Regions from separate parts of the Asanoa ferruginea genome, predicted to be linked through region 2. Evidence: riboswitches for the same ligand, from Rfam matches in the RefSeq annotation. Region 2 holds a riboswitch; the other holds the start of a gene.
What was found. Region 2 has a riboswitch for thiamine pyrophosphate ahead of DFJ67_RS00825 (ECF transporter S component). Riboswitches for the same ligand answer to the same signal wherever they lie in the genome.
Positions count from the first base shown of each region.

Region 1: another riboswitch for thiamine pyrophosphate. It lies ahead of DFJ67_RS30890 (purine-cytosine permease family protein); the one in region 2 lies ahead of DFJ67_RS00825 (ECF transporter S component).

Region 1 covers NZ_QUMQ01000001.1:6,614,374-6,618,016, forward strand. The annotation lists gene thiE (thiamine phosphate synthase) at 1-35, opposite strand, end outside; gene DFJ67_RS30890 (purine-cytosine permease family protein) at 32-1,339, opposite strand; TPP riboswitch at 1,331-1,442, opposite strand; gene DFJ67_RS30895 (alpha/beta hydrolase family protein) at 1,546-2,796, shown strand; gene DFJ67_RS30900 (MSMEG_6728 family protein) at 2,745-3,230, opposite strand; gene DFJ67_RS30905 (glycoside hydrolase family 15 protein) at 3,233-3,643, opposite strand, start outside.
Region 2 covers NZ_QUMQ01000001.1:174,032-177,674, reverse strand. The annotation lists gene DFJ67_RS00835 (energy-coupling factor transporter transmembrane component T family protein) at 1-18, opposite strand, end outside; gene DFJ67_RS00830 (ABC transporter ATP-binding protein) at 15-1,418, opposite strand; gene DFJ67_RS00825 (ECF transporter S component) at 1,423-2,004, opposite strand; TPP riboswitch at 2,074-2,178, opposite strand; gene DFJ67_RS00820 (alpha/beta fold hydrolase) at 2,228-3,052, shown strand; gene DFJ67_RS00815 (AAC(3) family N-acetyltransferase) at 3,049-3,643, shown strand, end outside.

The DNA.
Region 1 (3,643 bases), 6.4 Mb from region 2:
GCCGCGTCGGTGACCACGTGCAACCGCCCGATCATCGGGCGCTCCGCAGCCGGCCCGGCAGCAGCATCAGGGCGGTCAGCACAGCGGCGACCGCGAGGCTGACCAGCGAGGCGGAGAAGCCGTTGGCGGGATCGATGCCGAGGTCCTGCTGTCGCGCCAGCCACCAGTCCGTCCACTGTCGACCGGCGTCCGGGAAGAACGTCGGCAGGGTGAGCTGGTAGGCGACGAACCCGGCCGCCCAGGGCAGCAGCAGCCAGGGCCGGCCCGGCGCGGTCGCGGAGACGTTCCAGCGGCCGCGCGGCAGCACGAAGTAGGCGATCGCGAACACCCCCACCAGCGGCACGAAGACCGCGCCGATCAGGAACAGGAACGGCTCGTAGGAGACGATGTCGACGGCCAGCGCGAGCAGCGTGGCGAGGGTGCCGACGGCGACCACGAGGACCCGGCGGTCGATCCGCTCGACGATGTTGTTGGCCGACACCGCCGTCGAGTAGACGTTGGCGAACGCCTCGTCGACCTCGACGACGAGCAGCACGGCCAGCGCCACCGCGCCCAGCGGCACGGCGAGCAGCGCGTCGACCACGTCGAGCCCGCCGGCGCCGTAGGCGGACAGCGCCAGGACACCCAGCACGAAGCAGGCGATGGTCGCGGCGCCGTACCCGATCGAGGTGCCGGCGAAGGCGGCCCGGCCGCCGCGGGTGTAGCGCGTGTAGTCGGCGACCATCGGGAACCAGGAGACGGGCATCGCGATGACCACGTCGACCGCGGTCCAGAACGAGCCGCCCTCGCCGGTCAGCGGTTGCGGGTCGGCGCGCAGCACCTCGACGAACAGATAGGCGCCGGCGATCAGGGCGGCCCAGATCGCGTAGCGGGCCAGCAGCCGGACGGCGCCCAGCGGCCGCAGCGCCATCAGGGTGGCGGCGACGCCCGCGAGCAGCACGAACGGCCACTTCGGTGCGTGCAGCACCTTGGCCGCGGCCGAGGCCATGATGAAGATCTCGAACGTCGCCCAGCCCACGCACTGCGCCAGGTTGAGCACGGTGGGCAGGTAGGACAGCCGGCGGCCGAGCAGCCCGCGGAGCAGGACCATGGTCGGCGCGCCTTCCCGGGCACCGGCGGCGGCGCCGAGGCCGAGCAGGACCGAGCCGATGACGGCGCCGACCACGATGGCCAGCACGGTGACCCACAGCGGCCGGCCCGGCAGCACCGCGAAGGTGGCCGCGACCGGCAGGAGCAGGCTGACGCCGAGGCTGCCGAAGAGCCCGGTGGTGTCGCGGAAGCCGAGGGTCCGGCCGGCCTCGGCCGTGGTCGGCGCCGCGACGGCGGTGGAAGAGGACACGTTTGATGCTCCCTACGCCGGCATTACCCGGACAGGTTCCGACGGTCGGCGGCGCGTCAGCCGCCCTCTCAGCCCGGTGCTCCGAGCTCCCGTTGTGACTTCCGGCAGGTTACGACAAACCAACCGGGTACGCCATCGTTACCGACATCACGGCGCCCCGGCGTGTTCACGCGGGGTGACGACAGGCGGCTACGTAGCGTGAGCTGATGGCGACGAACACGGCGTTCTCGAAGGGCTTCTTCCGCGACCAGGGCCTCGACTACCAGGCCCGCGGCGTCCTCGGGCGGGCCGTGCACGGCGGCAGCGACGTCGGCGAGGTCCTCGCCACGCTCGAGCGGATCTCCGACCACGACAGCTGGCGGTCGGCCTGGGCGGCGACCGCGACCCGGGTCGCCGGCTATGCCGAGCGGTCGCGCGAGCAGGGCGACCAGGTCGGCGCCGGATCGGCCTACCTGCGGGCGGCCAACTACTGGGCCTGCGCCGTCGAATCGCTGTCCGAACTCGACGACGAACCGGCGCTGCTGCTGGCGTTCCGCGCCCATCGCACGGCCTGGGACGGCTTCATCGACTGCGCGGATGGCGCGCATGTCCGCGTCGACGTGCCCTACGAGGGCGGCACCCTGCCCGGCTTCCTGTTGCGGCCCGACGCGTCCGGCGCCCGGCGGCCGACCCTGGTGATCACCAACGGCAGCGACGGCTCGATCAGCGGCCTCTGGGGCAACGCCGTCGCCGGAGCGCTGCGGCGTGGCTGGAACGCGTTCGTCTACGACGGCCCGGGGCAGCAGTCGATGCTGTTCGAACGCAAGACCTCGTTCCGCCCCGACTGGGAGGCGGTCCTGACGCCGGTGGTCGACGTGCTGGCCGGCCGCGCCGACGTCGACCCGGCCGCGCTCACCGGCTACGGCGTCAGCCAGGGCGGCTACTGGCTGCCACGGGCGCTCGCCTTCGAACACCGCCTCATGGCGGCCGTGGTCGATCCCGGGGTCGTGGACGTGTCGACCACCTGGACCGGCCCGCTCGGCAAGAGCATGCGCGGCCTGCTCGACAAGGGCGACCGGGCCGCCTTCGACCGGGACCTGAAGTTCGCTACGGCGGTGCCCAAGCTGCGCCGCACGCTTGCCTTCCGCTCACGCCCGTACAAGGCGGCTTCGGACTGGTTCGATCTGTTCAACGAGATCCGCGAGTACAAGCTCACGGACGAGACCGCCGCCCAGATCAGTACCCCGCTGTTGATCACCGACCCGGAGGGCGAGCAGTTCTGGCCAGGCCAGTCGAAGCAGCTCGCCGAGCTGCTGGGCGACCGCGCGCACCGGGTCGAGTTCACCGCCGAGGAGGGCGCCAACCTGCACTGCCAGCCGCTCGGCCGAGCCCTGACCGACGAGCGGGTGTTCGCTTGGCTCGAGCGTCAGCTCGGGGGAGCGCAGCCGTTGGGCCGGTCGGACGCCGGCCAGACATAGGTCAGGTCCGGCGGCACGTCGCCGAAGATCGGGCCGTAGAGGGCGGCGTCCTTGCGGATCAGCGCCGACTGGTGTGACCGGTGGAAGGCCTCGTCGCCCAGCCAGGGCGGCAGGTCGCCGGCGGCGCCCAACGCCTGCACGTCGCGGACCTCGGTGATGCCGCACGCGGCGGCCAGGTCGGTGGTCAGCGTCGCGGCGCTGGTGTCGGCGCGGCCGGTCGCCGTCCACACGTCGGCCACGATCAGGCCGTAGCGGACCAGCGCCTCCTCGTACCCGGCCCACATCTTGACCGCGGGGTGGTGCCGGTAGCCGTGCCCGGCGACGGTGAGGCCGCGCAGGATCTGCACGTTCTCCACCCGTTGCTTGCCGAGCCGGGGCGGGTCGAGCACCTCGGCCGACCGGAGGAAGTCGGGGAAGGGCAGGAACGTCTGCACGGTCAGCCGAGGGCGCGGTCGATGTTGAAGGCCGCGCTGATCAGGGCCAGGTGCGTGAACGCCTGCGGGAAGTTGCCGAGGTGTTCGCCGGTCGGGCCGAGTTGCTCCGCGTACAGGCCGAGGTGGTTGGCGTACGTGATCATCTTTTCGAACGCGAGCCGGGCCTCGTCGACCTGGCCGGCGCGGGACAGCGCCTCGACATACCAGAACGTGCAGATCGACATCGTGCCCTCTTCGCCCTCCAGGCCGTCCGGCGCCAGGTGGGGATCGTAACGGTAGACGAGGGAGTCGGAGACCAGCGTGTCGCCGAGCAGGTCGAGGGTGCTCAGCCACTTCGGGTCCGACGGCGCGATGAACTTCGACAGCGGCATCATCAGCACTGACGCGTCGAGCACGTGGCCGTCGCGGTGCTG
Region 2 (3,643 bases):
CACCGCGGTGAGCGTCATCGGGTCAGCTCCAGCCGCTGGTCGGCGAGCGCGTCGACGAACGCCGCGTCGTGCGTCACCGCGAGCACCCCGTGCCCCTCGTCGCGCAGGTCGGCCAGCAGCGCGACCAGCTCGATCCAGGTGCGCCGGTCCTGTCCGAAGGTCGGCTCGTCGAGCAGCAACAGGCGCGGGGCGGACGCCAGCGCCGTCGCGACGCTCAGCCGCCGCGCCTCACCACCACTGAGGGTGTACGGATTGGCCCGCGCGAGATGCTCGAGGCGCAGCCGGGCCAGCAACTCGTCGACGACCGCCAGCGATCTGCCCAGGCGGCGCGGGCCGACGGCCAGTTCGTCGCGGACGGTCGAGGCGACGAACTGGTGCTCCGGGTCCTGGAACACCGAGCCGATCCGGGCGGTCAGGTCGGTGGCCCGCCAGCGGTGCGGTGGCCGGGCCGCGTCGGCGCCGGCGAGCACCGACGACGCGACCACCCGGCCCGACGTGGGTTTGAGGAGCCCGCCGAGCAGCAGGGCCAGGGTCGACTTGCCGGCGCCGTTGGGCCCGAGCACGGCGAGCGCCTCGCCGGTGCGTACGGCCAGGTCGGTCGCTGCCAGCCGCGGCGCCAGCGCCACCTGGTCCGCCGTGATCAGCACGTCGCCGGGGGAGGAGACCGCCCGGCGGGGCGGCGGCAGCGGCCGGCCGGGCACCCAGATCCCGTCGGCGGCCAGGGCGGCGCCGTGCGAGCCGAACACCTCGGCCGGCGGACCGGACGCGACCACCCCGCCACCGGGCGCCAGCACGACGACCCGGTCGACGAACGGCACGATCGGCTCCAGCCGGTGCTCGACCATGATCACCGTGGTGTCCCGGGACACCGCACCGCGCAGCGACGCCCGCACCAGCTCGGCGCCGACCGGATCGAGGTTGGCGGTCGGCTCGTCGAGGAGCAGCAGGTCGGGGCGCAGCGCAAGGACGCCGGCCAGCGCCAGCCGCTGCTGCTCGCCGCCGGAGAGCGCGTGGGTGGGCCGGTCCAGCGGGTGGCCGAAGCCGACCGCGCCGAGCGCCTGGCGCACCCGCGGCCAGATCTCCTCGGCGGGCACGGCCCGGTTCTCCAGCCCGAAGGCCACGTCGTCGCCGACCCGCGACATCACGAGCTGGGTCGCCGGGTCCTGGAAGACGATGCCGACCCGCTCGCGGGCCTTGCGGGTGTCGAGGCCGTCGATCTCGGCGGTGCCCTCGCGCTCGCCGGAGTCGTCGGCGAGCAGGCCGGCCAGCGCGGCCAGCAGGGTGCTCTTGCCCGCCCCGGAGGGACCGAGCAGCAGCACCCGCTCGCCACGCTCGACGCGCAGGTCGACCCCGCGTACCGCCCACGCCTTGCGGCCGGCATGTCGCCAGCCGAAGCCGCGCAGTTCGACGGCGCTCAACGGCTCAGACCGCCGCGCGTTCCCGGCCGGCCGGGAACCGGTCGAGCGCCCCGGTGTTGACCAGGGCCCGGGTCAGCAGCCAACCCCCGATCCCGGCCACGACGGCCGAGCTGGCGGTGGTGATCGCCAGGTAGGGGAGCTGGAAGCTGCCCCAGCTCATGTCGGGGTAGTAGTAGACGACGTCGTAGACCGCGGCCACCAGGCCGGCGGCCGCGCCGGCGAGGATCGCCACCGGCAGCTTGTAGAGCCGGTAGGCGAACAGCGCGAACACGAGTTCGGCGCCGAGGCCTTCCAGCGGGCCCTGTAGCACGATCATCCAGCCCCAGACGGTGCCCAGGGCGACCGAGACCAGCGCGGCGACCGTCTCGGTGAACAGCGCGGCGCCGGGCTTGCGGATCACCAGCGCGCCGAGCACGGCGGGCAGCAGCCAGATGCCGTAGAGCAGGGTGCGCGCGGGCAGCGGGATCGCGTCGGCCGGTCCGTTGTAGAGCAGTCCCCAGGCCCAGAAGACGACGCCGAACGCGACGCCCAGAACGGCGCCGACCACGATGTCGACGGTTCGCCATCGGTTGACGGTGTTGGTCATGGTGGTGCCCTCCCAGTTCGGTGAACCAGGAGAAGACGCACGCCATGCCCAATGGATCGAACATGGCGCGGCTGGAGAAGACCGAACTCCCTGCGCTGGCATTACCCAGATCAGGTTCGAGGGTCTGCGGAAGATACCGCACTCTCAGCGCTGCGCGCTCCCCTGTCGGATGTGAAGTTGTTCCACCAGGCTAACACCGGGTTACGGCGGTACGCTCGCGCGCATGCGGATCGAGACGCGGGGGCTGACGTTCGAAGTCACCGAGGGTGGTCCGCCGGGCGGCCCGCCGGTGATCCTCCTGCACGGGTTCCCGGTCAACCGGCACAGCTGGGACGACGTCACGCCCTACCTCAACGCCGCCGGGCTGCGCACGTTCGCGGTCGACCAGCGCGGCTACACCGCCGGGGCGCGGCCCTCCGGCGTCGACGCCTACCGGATGGCCGAGTGCGTCGCCGACGCGGCCGCGTTCGTCGACGAGCTGGCCGGCGGCCGCGCCGACCTGGTCGGGCACGACTTCGGTGCGCTGGTCTCCTGGCAGTTGGCCGCCGAGCACCCGGAGCGGGTCCGCTCGCTGACCGCAGTTTCCGTGCCGCACCCGGCCGCGTTCGGTCAGGCCCTGCTCAGCGACCCCGAACAGCAGCGCCGCTCGTCATACATCGACCTGTTCCGGATGGCCGGGAAGGCCGAGCACGTGCTCTCCCGCGACGGCGGCGCCGGCCTGCGCAAGGTGCTCGACGGGGTCGGTGACCGGCTCGAGGTGTACGCCGCGGCGTTGCTCGAGCCGGGCGCGCTGACGGCGACGCTCAACTGGTATCGCGCGCTGGTGCTCGAAGACCTGGTCAAGGTCGGTCCGGTCGCCCGGCCGACGACGTTTGTGTGGGGCGACCGGGACACCGCGGTGGCCCCGGCCACGGCGGCCGCGGCCAGCGACCAGGTGACCGGCGACTACCGCTTCGTGCCGCTGCCCGGCGTCGACCACTGGGTCACCGACGCGCAGCCGGAGGTGCTCGCCCAGGCGATCCTGGCCCGCATCGCGGACGCCGCATGACCAACCACCCCGCCGACGCCGCCGAGCGGATGCCACACACGCGCGAGTCGCTCGCCGCCGACCTGGCCGCGCTCGGTGTGCGGCCCGGTTCGACGCTGCTGGTGCACGCCTCGCTCAAGCCGGTCGGTTTCGTGGCCGGCGGGCCGCACGCGATGGTGCTCGCGCTGCGCGACGCGCTCGGCCCCGACGGCACGCTGGTGGTGCCGACCCACACGCCCGACAACTCCGACCCGGCCGAGTGGCAGAACCCGCCCGTACCCCCTGGTTGGTGGTCGGTGATCCGGGAGAACATGCCCGGTTTCGACCCGGCGGTGACGCCGAGCCGCTGGATGGGCGCGATCGCCGAGGTGGTCCGCACCTGGCCGGGCGCGCAGCGCAGCGACCACCCGCAGGTCTCGTTCGCCGCGCTGGGCCGGCTGGCCCAGGAGGTCGTCTACGGCCAGCCGCGCGCCGCGATGCTCGGCCCGGACTCGCCGCTGGGCAAGATCTACGGCCTCGACGGCGACGTGCTGCTGCTCGGCGTCGGCCACGACTCCAACACGTCGCTGCACCTGGCCGAATACCGCCGGCCGGCGCCACCGGCAGCCCGGC